DNA from 4 places in the Pradoshia eiseniae genome. Region 4 is predicted to be linked to each of the others. Evidence: predicted binding sites of a transcription regulator. Region 4 holds the regulator's gene; each other region holds the start of a gene.
What was found. The regulator Rex, encoded in region 4, represses fermentation and respiration genes when NADH is low (regulators of the CRP and FNR family bind a similar motif). The targets are predictions, from matches to a motif close to TTGTGAAATATTTCACAA.
Positions count from the first base shown of each region.

Region 1: a site for Rex is predicted at 1,811-1,828, ahead of ahlS (AhlS family quorum-quenching N-acyl homoserine lactonase). Genes of this name have one in related genera too.
Region 2: a site for Rex is predicted at 1,158-1,175, ahead of adhE (bifunctional acetaldehyde-CoA/alcohol dehydrogenase). Genes of this name have one in related genera too.
Region 3: a site for Rex is predicted at 1,324-1,341, ahead of CYL18_RS01655 (cytochrome ubiquinol oxidase subunit I). Genes of this name have one in related genera too.

Region 1 covers NZ_PKOZ01000010.1:84,406-87,599, forward strand. Annotated here, with positions in the region: gene CYL18_RS14610 (aldehyde dehydrogenase family protein) at 1-648, opposite strand, end outside; gene ahlS (AhlS family quorum-quenching N-acyl homoserine lactonase) at 706-1,542, opposite strand; gene CYL18_RS14620 (YndM family protein) at 2,249-2,668, opposite strand; gene CYL18_RS14625 (hypothetical protein) at 2,807-3,194, opposite strand, start outside.
Region 2 covers NZ_PKOZ01000005.1:114,162-117,355, reverse strand. Annotated here, with positions in the region: gene CYL18_RS10540 (N-acetylmuramoyl-L-alanine amidase) at 1-574, shown strand, start outside; gene CYL18_RS10535 (c-type cytochrome) at 745-1,050, opposite strand; gene adhE (bifunctional acetaldehyde-CoA/alcohol dehydrogenase) at 1,315-3,194, shown strand, end outside.
Region 3 covers NZ_PKOZ01000001.1:334,886-338,079, forward strand. Annotated here, with positions in the region: gene CYL18_RS01655 (cytochrome ubiquinol oxidase subunit I) at 1-1,288, opposite strand, end outside; gene CYL18_RS01660 (hypothetical protein) at 1,842-2,618, opposite strand; gene CYL18_RS01665 (M3 family oligoendopeptidase) at 2,857-3,194, shown strand, end outside.
Region 4 covers NZ_PKOZ01000014.1:5,488-8,681, reverse strand. Annotated here, with positions in the region: gene groES (co-chaperone GroES) at 1-237, opposite strand, end outside; gene CYL18_RS16070 (CPBP family intramembrane glutamic endopeptidase) at 561-1,295, shown strand; gene CYL18_RS16065 (YdiK family protein) at 1,292-1,510, shown strand; gene CYL18_RS16060 (redox-sensing transcriptional repressor Rex) at 1,528-2,217, opposite strand; gene moaC (cyclic pyranopterin monophosphate synthase MoaC) at 2,252-2,752, opposite strand; gene CYL18_RS16050 (ABC-F family ATP-binding cassette domain-containing protein) at 2,896-3,194, shown strand, end outside.

The DNA of each region.
Region 1 (3,194 bases), on a different contig from region 4:
GACAAGCGGTTCAACTAGATCAGAGCCATATCCATTCACCATATTAAAAGCACCTGCCGGTAACCCCGCTTCCAGCAGCAACTCATGCAATAATACAGAGGAGATGGGCGTTTTCTCTGCCGGCTTCAGCACGATCGTATTACCGACGGCAATGGCAGGGGCAATTTTATGCAAAGCTAAGTTCAAAGGGAAGTTAAATGGGGTGATGGCTGCAATAACTCCTAATGGCACACGCTTAGAGAAGCCAATTTGGTTCTCTCCACCGATGGCGCTGTCCATCACAATTTGTTCCCCATTTAAGTTTTTTGCAGCCTCACTCGAAAACTGCAGGACTTGAATCCCCCGAAAAACCTCTCCTCTCGCTTCCACAATGGGTTTGCCCGCTTCTTCACTAATCACTTTGGCAAATTCTTCGCTTCGCTCTTCTAGCAAACTAGCAGCGAGACGCAGTATTTTGCTGCGTTCATGGGCTGGCATATGGCGCATGGTTTGCTCAAACATTTCATGCGCAACCGTGACCGCTTCTTCTACCTCCTCTGGAGACGAGCTATAAACAGTAGCTAATAGCTCCTGATTATAGGGATTAATGACTTCGATAGCCTTGGCTGACTGATCAATATTGTGATGCTCCCTGATTAACGTGCCGATTTGTCTCAATGTTCATCCTCCCTCTATCTCCCTCAAAGTCATTCATATTTGAAGTATTTATTCGTAATACCCATCCGTAGATTTAATCATCGTTTCAAACTGATTTGCATCATGGCCAAACCAAATTTCCGCATTAGTCCTGGCTGCATACTCTCTGATCCGTTCGACAGTCGCATGGTAACCGACTGAATCATATAAAATACCTGGTGGTTTAACTGGTGGTCCAAGGCTTTCTGATGTATACAATGCGTCTGAAGCGATCAACACATTTCCATGTCCAGGCAAGTCAATGTGAAGGCCGAGCATTCCATATGCATGACCAGGTCCAAAATTAATGATTTTGATGCCATCCACAAGCGGTACTTCCTTTTCATTCGGTTTTATTGTGCGCCAGCGCAATTCACTTTTAATCCAAGCCATTACATCTCCCCAAATATAAGCACCCATATCACGGGTGATTGCAAACGCTTTCATAACATTGGTTAATTCGGAGTCATGAACAATAATTTCGGCATTAGTAAAGAGTTCCAAACAACCCGCATGGTCAAGATGAAGATGTGATGCCACGACATATTTAATATCTTTCGGGCTTACTTTTAATTGTTCCAAACGGTTAATTAAATAACATTCTTCACTTTGAAAGGCAGGAAACAAACTTTGCACACCCTCAGGCCACCTTCCCTCTTTACCCATGCCATCTGGATTACAGCCTGTATCAAATAGAATTTTCCCTTCAGGATGATCGATTAGTACTGCATAAACAGGGAATTCAACAAACTCTGATGGGGGATTAGGGTTATGAATGCTAGCCGGGTTATGCATAGATATCATATAGTTTTTATCCATTTTCATTGTACCAGTATCTAACACGTACACTTTTTTTGAATTACACATTGTCCATCCTCCTATTTATAATAATCCATTTACTTGTTGCATTATTTATTTGGCACAAGTCGTCCCATTATGGACGGAACAATTGTAGCAGGTGTGACTTTTCTTATTCATATTTTTCCAAAACTATTTATATATCATTGAGTGTGAGTTGGGAATCTAGGAATGTTTTAAAAGGGGATACATTTTGATTTCGAGTGAAGTGGGCATAGTCATTTCTGCAGCTTACCTTATTCGCTTATTCATACAATATTCATCACTCCAATTCATTATTTCAAATAATTTACATATACATCTTCCTATAAAATAGCAAATCCTTCTTTAAATGTAAACGGAATATTTAGAAAATTCTTCCATTTATTTTAATATTTAAACTTCATTAGACCTAACACAAACTTATATCCATACACTTAAGCTTAATTTATCGTTAATTCACTATTTTACCTAGCACGCAACAAAATACGCCTACACAATGCACATCGCTGTTCCACTCCATACTAAATATGTGTGTTCATCCCCAAATGCTGCTGGGCATATTCAACCTGACTTTCGAATGAGTTCACTCTCTCCATATGATTCCTCTTAATTTCATGGTGATTACCAATACCTATTAAGGACTCAAACCAACCTAAGTTCGTCTTTCATGTGAAACATATGTAGAAAATATCCAAAATAAAAACCCGCTTCCATATGAAACGGGCCATTATCTTTAAGACGTATAATCAGCGTTTCCAGTGATTGATTCGCCTGATTCCTTAACGTAAAATACATTCTTATCAATATATTTATGGAAGTACCATTCGCCCCCGGCAATAAGGATTGCGGAGATTAAGGAAGCTGATAGGATGTTGGTATCATTGGAGAATAAAGCTTCTCCCATTAACCAAATGACGGCAAATGCCAAGACCATATCAGAAAAGGTAGCAATCAAGTTTCGTTTCTGATGCTCCTGATCCTTCCCTGACTTCCGGAATATCAATAAATCCCCTAATACATAGGCAGCCGCTGTTAGGACCGCACTCACTAGCAAGGTATTTAACAAACTAACTCCAAAGGCTACTGTGAGCACAATCCATAAGACAGCTGTCAGCATAACAAACTTAATGAGCAAAGCCTTAAGATGTTCCATTATCTCACCTCCTTATATCGACTCTATACCTTTTACCACACTCATTTTCCAGTAAACACCATTGCCTGGGTTTATCCTGATTCTCTTATTTGAGCAAAAATAAAAAGCCGAGCTTCCTATTCGCTCCGGCTTCCTGCCCTAGATATCGAGATTCAATTGGATTGTCACCTTTTTCTTTTGATTGATTGCGACATTTTTCTCTTTTATAACCTGGTCATTCAGATAGATGACAACCGTATACACCCCTTGGCTGACTGTCCACTGGACGATTCCCTTCTCATTCGTCTTCTGAGGCAAAGAAGCCTTTCCATTCGACATACTCTTTAGGCTGACCTTTAGATTCTCAACCGGCTTATTATCTTTACTGGTGATATGAAGCGTCACAGGAACCTTATTGTCAGCGGCCGTAGCTCGCTCGCCAAATGAGTATTGCCCTTTATCAGCAAATATCCAGCTCCCTCCCTCATAAACGAACGCATAATAGACGGCAGAGATATTAATGACAACCATTAACAAGGCATAGAAT
Region 2 (3,194 bases), on a different contig from region 4:
ATTGTCGGAATATAATAATGCTACGGTTAAAATGAGTCGAACAGATGACACCTACCTGACGTTAACTGAACGGACAAGCTCAGCTAATGCTTGGGGAGCAGATTACTTTCTATCCATTCATATTAATGCAGGTGGTGGAGAAGGGTATGAAGACTATATTTATCCAGGTATAGGCGGAGTAACCAAGGTCTATCAATCAAATATCCATTCAGAGATTATGAAATTAGTCAATTTCAAAGACAGAGGTGAAAAGACAGCCAATTTCCATGTGCTGCGTGAATCGAATATGCCAGCATTATTAACCGAAAATGGATTTATTGATAATAGCAGGGACGCGACGAAATTAAAGTCAGCTTCATTTATAGAAGCAATAGCCCGTGGACATGTAAATGGGATTGCTAAGAGTTTCGCTTTAACAAAGAAAAACACGGCAGTCTACCATATTGTTGTTTATGGAGATACCGTTTATTCATTGAGTAAAAAATATGGAAGTACAATCAGTCAGATCAAGAATTGGAATGGGCTAGACGATGATTATAAGATTATAGTCGGTGACAAGATTCGTGTAAAATAAGATGAAGTGTATGGTTGTATCCATTCTGCGAACAGGATGGATATTTTTATGATTTTTGCTTTAGAGGATTAATGCATGAGATGAATTTGGCAATTAAGGTCCAGAGGGACAAATTAACCTATATGGAATATATCTCAATTCTAAAAAAAGACGGAATTTCTCCGCCTGTATCACTTTTTAGCTGAAAGCCATTCGGCTACTTTTTCAGCTTCTTCACCTTTAATAATGCCAGCTGGCATGCCGTTAGCACCCTTATTGATGGTCTCCAGGATTTCATCCTTGCTCATTTTATTGCCAATGTTCACAAGTTCCGGACCAGCATAGCCTTCCAGTGTTTTTCCATGACATGAAGCACAATTATTTTGGTAAATTCTCTCTTCTTCAGTTACATTAGCTGTATCGTTAGTTTCTTCATCTGAGGAACATGCCGCTAGTGAGAATATAAGCGGAATGGAGAGTAATGCTTTTTTATACATAGTTATCTCCCTTCAGTACATAGTCTTAAGTGGAAATATGATATTCCACACTAATTTTAACATTTATGCCTGTTAATGAGAAAAGAAAGGGACGTCTTTTTGTTGAATTGTTACAAGTTTCACAAAATTGCCAAAGACAATATAAAATTTTTCAGATAAAATATAAGTATCAGATAAGTTATTATTTTTATCCTAATAGGGACAATAAATGACCATGAGGGACAATATAAGACCCTTATGAATATCCATAGGGAGGAAATATACATGTCTATCAAAGAAAAAGAGATTGAGGAAGTTCTATCCGTATCCGGAATGATTGATGGTTTAGTGGCTAAAGGAAAAGAAGCTTTACATGTCCTTGAAACCTTTGACCAAGAGACAATTGATGAAATTGTGCACCAAATGTCCATTGCAGGTCTTGATCAGCATATGCCGTTAGCGAAATTGGCAGTCGAGGAAACAGGCCGCGGAGTCTACGAAGATAAATGCACGAAAAACATATTTGCCACTGAATACATTTGGCATAGCATTAAATATAACAAAACAGCTGGAGTCATCGGTGAAGATGAGCAGGCAGGCATTGTGGAGATTGCGGAGCCGATTGGAATTGTAGCAGGTGTTACACCAGTGACAAATCCGACTTCTACGACTATGTTTAAGGCATTGATTTCCATCAAGACACGCAACCCGATTATTTTTGCCTTCCATCCTTCTGCACAAGAATCCTCTAAGCGGGCAGCAGAGGTCCTTTATGAGGCCGCAGTCAAAGCAGGAGCTCCAGAAGGCTGCATTCAATGGATTGAAAAGCCTTCTATTGAAGCCACCAAGCAATTGATGAACCATAAGGATGTTGCACTTGTATTAGCTACGGGGGGATCTGGCATGGTCAAATCTGCCTATTCCACTGGGAAACCTGCTCTTGGCGTTGGTCCTGGTAACGTCCCTTGCTACATTGAGAAAACAGCGAAGGTCAAGCGTGCTGTAAATGACGTCATCCTCTCCAAAACATTTGATAATGGCATGATCTGTGCCTCAGAGCAAGCCATCATCGTTGATACGGAAATCTATGATGAGGTGAGGAATGAATTCATCCTCAACAATTGCTACTTCGTTAATAAAGCTGAATTGAAAAAGCTTGAAAGTCTAGTTATCAATAAAGATACATGTGCCGTGAACCCTGATATTGTCGGTAAACCTGCAACTGAGATTGCCGCAATGGCAGGCTTTGAAGTACCTGCTGATACAAAAATCTTAATTGCTGAGCTCGAAGGAGCAGGTCCTGATTATCCGCTCTCAAGAGAAAAATTAAGCCCGGTTCTTGCCTGCATCCGAGTGAATACCACTGAAGAAGGCTACAAAGCATGTATGGATATGTTAAACCTAGGTGGTCTCGGACACTCTGCTGTCATTCACAGCACAGATAAAGATGTCCAATTGGAATTTGGAAAACGAATGAAGGCCTGCCGCATCATGGTCAATGCTCCATCTGCTCAAGGCGGTATCGGCGATATTTACAACGGATTTATTCCTTCTCTGACACTGGGCTGCGGATCTTATGGAAATAACTCTATATCAGAGAATGTATCTGCGGCTCACTTGATTAATGTGAAGAAAATGACGCAGCGCCGCAATAATATGCAATGGTTTAAATTGCCGCCTAAAGTGTATTTTGAGAAATATTCCACTCAATACCTGGCAAAAATGCCGCGCATTAAACGTGCATTTATCGTAACAGATGAAGGCATGGTCCGCCTTGGATATATTGATATCGTGAAAAGATACTTACAAGAAAACAAAGGCATTGAAGCAATAGACATGTTCGCTGATGTTGAGCCAGACCCAAGTGATGAAACGGTCTTCAAAGGCGCAAAATTAATGCATGCCTTCCAGCCTGATGTCATCATTGCAATCGGCGGAGGTTCTGCAATGGACGCTGCAAAAGGTATGTGGCTCTTCTATGAACAGCCGGAAACGACCTTCTTCGGTATCAAACAAAAATTCTTAGATATTCGCAAACGTACATTCAAATACCCTGAATTGGGCGGGAAGGCGCAATTTGTCGCTATTCCAACGACTTCAGGGACAGGGTCAGAGGTGACGCCGTTTGCGGTTATCACGGATAAAGCAACCAATGTAAAATATCC
Region 3 (3,194 bases), on a different contig from region 4:
CGATTGCTAGAACTGTATAAGCACCAAGGAAGGCAATGATGGAAATCCAAAGATCAGTCGCTGTGACATTCGGTGAAACAGACTGGGCGGTTGTGAATAATCCCATTACCGTCCATGGCTGACGCCCGATTTCCGTCATGATCCAGCCAGCTGTATTGGCGATAAATGGCAAGCTGATAGCGCCAAGCATGAGTTTCAAATACCATGTGTTTTCCATAATCGTTTTTCTCTTAAGCAAGAACAAGCCAACCATAGATAGCAGAATCATAATGCCTCCGCCAAATGTCATGACGCGGAAACTCCAATAGACTGGCGCTACAGGAGGGATATAATCACCTTCGCCATATAATTCAGTATATCTTTCCTGCAGTGTGTTCATTCCTTCAACAGATCCGTTAAAGCTGTTGTAAGAGAGCAGGCTCAATAAATAAGGAATCTCAACAGACCAATTATTTGTTTTATTCTCTTCATCGATATCAGCTATCAAGGACCAGCTCGCCGGGTCACCGGAGTCTTCCCATAATCCTTCACTCGCAGCTATTTTCATGGGCTGTGAGGATACTAAATGCTGGGCTTGCCAGTGACCGGTGAAAGCGATACCAAGACCGGCAACCATACCTAATACCGTTGCAATTGTAAAGGAACGTTTGAACAATTCAATATCTTTTTTCTTCATTAGCTTGTAAGCGCTAATTCCCCCCACAACAAATGCGCCGGTTGCGAAAGCTCCGAAAATAGTATGAGGGAATTCAACGAGCAATTGCGGATTTGTTAAGAAAGCCCAAATATCGACTAATGTGGCTTTACCGTCGACTACCGCGATTCCGACAGGCTCTTGCATAAATGAGTTGGCTGCCAAAATCCAAAGGGCTGATAGCATTGTGCCAATGGATACGAGCCAGATAGACATTAGATGAACCCATTTTGGAAGACGGTTCCGGCCGAACATCCAAATCCCGATAAAGGTAGACTCCATAAAGAAGGCCAAAAGAGCTTCAATGGCTAGAGGGACACCGAATACATCTCCTACGAATCTCGAATACTCAGACCAGTTCATCCCAAACTGGAATTCCTGTATAATCCCCGTTACGACACCGACCGCAAATGAGATGAGGAAGATATTCCCCCAGAACTTAGCCATATCGAGGTATATTTCTTTTTTCTTGAAGAAATACAATGTTTCCATAATCGCAACTAAGAAGACGAGACCGATAGAAAGCGGTACAAAGAAGAAGTGGTAAATCGTCGTTGCTGCATACTGGAAACGGGCTAAATCAAGTATTTCCATAAAAATATCCACACCTTTCAAAAATAATTAACAAGTTGTTCAAAAGTTCACAATATCTTCAAAGAAAGTGCAACTAAATGAAGGAATGATTACGATAGCAGGGAATAGTCATGCTTTTCTTATGTATATTGTGAAAAATGGAAAAGACATCAACAAGTTATTATATTGAAAATATATTAACTTGGGTATCTACTTGTATTTTAGTCGGATATATCGAAAATTACTAGCAAAGTATAGTGATAAATAATGGTAAATTTGTGACAGGATGAAAATTTGTCACAAATGTATCTTAGAGTGTATAAAAGGTATTTATTATGAATTTTTGTCTAAAATTTGTCGGCCAATAGACCTTGTGGTAACAAGGTGGGAAGAAGGATATAAGGTCTTTATCCTTAGAAGAAGAAGCGGGGCGGTATTTTGAGTGAAACGAGTGGATAGAAAGGATGGTTTGATTGATTAATTATATTGATATTATTTTATTTAGAATAAAATGCATAAAAAAGAAGGCTGATAATTCCTCGCCTTCGCATTTTGTTCATTTTGTTGGGTTATTTTATATATGAACCAATTTATAGCCATTCTTTTTGCAGGCATATCGAATTGCCTGACGGAAGGTGGCGAATGTTTCTGTCGGAATAGATGTGCCTTGCTCAATGATCTGTTTGACAAACTTTGCTGAAAGGCCGGAATAGATGATGGTTGTTCCAATTAGCTCTAAGGAACGGGTAATCGTTTCAAGCTCCATGGTTATACTGTTATCATCCAAAGCCGTCATGCCGGTGAAGTCGATAATTAGATAGGAGGCCTGTCTTTTTACGCTTTCGAATAAGGCAATCTCCTTGATCTTGTCCAATCGTTTTCCTGTCATGGTTCCTGTAATGGGCATGAGGATGACATCATCAAGAATCGTCTGGATAACGGGTGCGTATAATTCCTCTAAAAGGACATATCCCTTATGAAGCTCTTCCTCATAATCGGTAATATCCTTCAAGGTAATGATGTAGATGTACGGCCCTGTACTGGTCTGCTGCTTGTGAATAGTCATCTCAGCAGTCATATTGTGAAAAAGGCTGACCTTCGCCTCAAAGGGGAAGACATCTGCAGCAAAGGCCTTTAAAAGTGCTTTGTCTTCCTCAGGAGAAAACTCGCATATGTTCCTGCCCAGATAATCATCCTTGCTTGCAAGACCGGTATATGGCATCAGTCTATTAATGAGCTGGCTGGAATAATCGTTTAACATGATGATTTGATGATTCTCGTCACAAATGAATATATTTTCTCCGATGGCGTTTAACAGGGAAATCTGTGATTGGGCTAATATAGAATCCATAAATTTCTCCTCATTCTAAGTCTTGCATTACGACTTCATTATTATAATTCATTTGTAAAAAATTTCAAATAATAAAAATATTTAAAATACCTTCCCTGTTCTCTTCCCTATTTTTACAGCAAAATAACTATAGCCGTTTTGACAAGAGAGTGAAGGTGTTCAGCAAAATTAAAAATGATATTCAACACCATTGAAAAGATGTATACTGAAAATTATGAAAAGACGAGGAGGATATAGTATGAGCTATTCACTTAAATGGGATCTGGATGGAATATTTACGGGCGGTTCCCAATCAGCTGAGCTTGCAGCTAAACTAGAGAAAATTAAAGAAGCATTAGTCGTATATAAGGAAGAAGTGAAGAATTTCACTCCGATTCAGGAAAAGCAAGAGATGGAACAGCTTGTCAGAATACTTGAGAAGACAGAGGAAATTGAAAAAGCTGTCTCACAGGTAGTGGCATTCCTGGAATGTCTTACAGCCCAAGATGTACATGATACAAAAGCAGATCAATTAAACGGAGAAGCATACTCCTTGATTAGCGAGTTCCAAACGGCTTTTACCGGTTTTACGATTAA
Region 4 (3,194 bases):
GTTGCCTTCGTATTTCACTTCAGTGCCTGCATATTTAGAGAAGATAATGTGGTCGCCTTCAGATACTTCCAATCCTACACGCTCCCCATTCTCAAGGACACGGCCTGTGCCTACTGCTACGATTTTGCCTTCAGATGGCTTTTCTTTGGCAGTGTCAGGTAACACGATGCCGCTTGCAGTTTTCTCCTCTTGTGCGACAAGTTCAATCACAACGCGATCTCCTAGTGGCTTTAACAAGTAAAACTACCTCCTTAACATTCTCTCCATTTTTATTAGCACTCGTATATAGTGAGTGCTAACACAATTTATATATTAAATAAAGACAATCTGATTTGCAAGTGATATGAGCGAAAATTTTAGAAAATTTTATAAGGTTTTTACACCGCCTACACCCTGGCTAGTATACCCTAGCTGCAGGAAGATTATGTATAAAAGGGGGATAAGTTTTGCCATTGTACCTAATGGGGAAAAACGGGTAGAATGAGGATGTAGCTTTTTCCTTTTGGGCTTTAGTCAAAGCCCGCTTGATTCAGATACTTGTCATTAAAGGAGTTTTGTCGTTGAAGAATAATTACTGGCTGATTGTCCTTACATACATTGCCATGCAGCTATCGGGCATCATCGGTCTTCCTCTGATGGGATGGATTTTGCCGAACTTCGTAGCCGAGGATCAAGTAGCCATCTATTCGGTCGTTTCTTGGATTGTCATCAGCTTTTCCATCGCCATGCTCATTACCTTGTACTTTTTGCGAAATGAGCGGCATTCAATGAATAGATCAATGGACTTATGGGAGCGTATGCCGATTGGAGGTTCAATTGCCTGGGCCATCGGCGGGATATTCCTTGCCTTTGTTGCCCAAGCGGTTGCTGGTACGATAGAACAGCAGGTTTTCGGTATTAATGGTGAGTCCCAAAACACCCAGGATATTTTACGTCTAATTAATATGTTCCCGGTCGTCATCCTGATTTCCTCTGTCATTGGGCCAATTTTAGAGGAAATCGTGTTTCGGAAGATTCTCTTTGGAGCGCTTTTGTATAGACGGCTTGGATTCTTCCTTAGCGCCTTAGTCAGTTCGGTTATCTTCTCTCTGGCGCACGGAGAACCTGAACATACTCTTCTTTATTCAGCTATGGGCTTCACATTCGCCTTTCTGTATGTCAAAACTGGCCGAATTATCGTTCCTATCATTGCGCACGTTAGCATGAATACATTAGTAGTTCTGATTTCCACCAATTCTGGTGATTTGATTAAAGAGTTGGAGAAAGCACAAAGTTTTATCGGAGGTTTATTATGAGACGTTCACCAATGTATATGGCTATGACTTATTTCATTTTGGGGGCTGTATTTGTCTTTTTCGCCATCCAAAACGTAACGAGGAGCGGATGGGATTTTTTCACCTACTTCCTGATCATCCTTGCTACACTTGATATCGGCTCTGGCATCCGTTTCATCGGCATCCACCGCAAAATCAAGGAAATGAATAACGAGCAACAAACGAAAAACAAATAAAAGAAAAAACTCGAAGTTTATCCTTCGAGTTTTTCTGCTTTATTGGCTTCTTTAGGCTCTTCCGTCCCGCCTGCCGGGTAATGCTTTAAGAAGTAAACGAGCGATTGTAATTCAACAGCCAGATCAATATGATGCACCCTGATAGCATCTGGGACACTTAAGCGTGCCGGAGTAAAGTTCAGGATAGCTTTCACGTTCGCTGCAACGAGTCTATCCGTTATTGGCTGGGCCGCATGCGATGGCACTGTCAAGATGGCCACTTTGATGTTGGAATTTGAAAGCTTGCTTTCAAGCGCATCCATATCAAAAATTGGTACATCTCCAATGAAGGTGCCGACCTTTTCAGGTGAGACGTCAAAGGCCATTTCAATCTTCGTATTATTATTCTTCATGAAATTATAGTTAAGGAAGGCTGTTCCTAAGTTCCCGACACCAATGAGCGCCACTTGGGTGAGCTCATCCTGGTCAAGGGTCTTACGAAAGAAAGACAGCAAATAATTAACGTTATAGCCGTATCCTTTCTTCCCAAGCGCTCCAAAATATGAAAAATCTCTGCGGATTGTCGCAGAATCGACCTTAACAGCCTCACTGAGCTCCGCTGATGATACCCTGAGTTTCCCTGATGCATGCAGATTTTGTATAAATCGATAGTACAGCGGCAGACGCTTTGCTGTCGCTTGTGGTATTTTTGTATTCTCCTGCAACATTTCTTTCCCTTCTCCCTTACTTTTGTTGAGTTCCTTATAATGAATCGTCCAATTGTTTTTGAAAATCCGGGCTGGATACTCCGCCGGTCTTTTTAACTAAGTATGTTTCTCCAATAACCATTCCTTTATCAATGGCCTTGCACATATCATATATGGTAAGTGCTGTAACCGATGCAGCCGTCAGGGCTTCCATTTCTACGCCTGTGCTTCCCTTCGTCTTAACAGACACCTGAATGCGCAGCCGCTTCTGTTCTTTTTCAGCCTCCCAAAAGAAACGAATGTCTATTCCTTTAAGGGAAATTGGATGACACATAGGAATTATATCAGATGTTTTCTTCGCTGCCATAATACCAGCCACTTGGGCTACTGCCAGCACGTCACCTTTCTCCATCTCCCCGGAGGTGATTTTCTTATAAATTTCTTCTTTAACTAGGATGCTTGACTCCGCAACTGCTGTACGGGCCGTCTCAGGCTTATGTACAATATCGACCATCTTCGCCCTTCCCTGTTCGTTGAAATGAGTAAAATCACTCAAACCATTCCCCCCTTTACCATTATTTTATATTATATATGGATTTCACGGAAACTTTTGTGTAAATATTCACATATATCCTATTCAGTTGCGGTGCCCAGACTTTGTAAGATACACTTAAGCTAGTACTTCCTGAGGTGAGAATCATGATTATTTTACAAGTTAATAATGTATCCAAATATTATGGTGCAGAAGCTATTTTGTCCAGTATAAAGCTTGAAGTGCAAACGAAGGATCGGATAGCTCTCGTTGGCCGTAATGGCGCCGGCAAGTCCACCCTTTTGAAAATCATCGCTGGCACTCTTTCCCATGATGGAGGCAATATCTTCATGCCAAAAGGGACGACAATCGGCTATCTCGCCCAGCATACGGGCTTAAATTCCGACCTATCCATTTGGGATGAGATGCTGACTGTGTTCGCGGATTTGCGAAAGCAGGAGGAAGA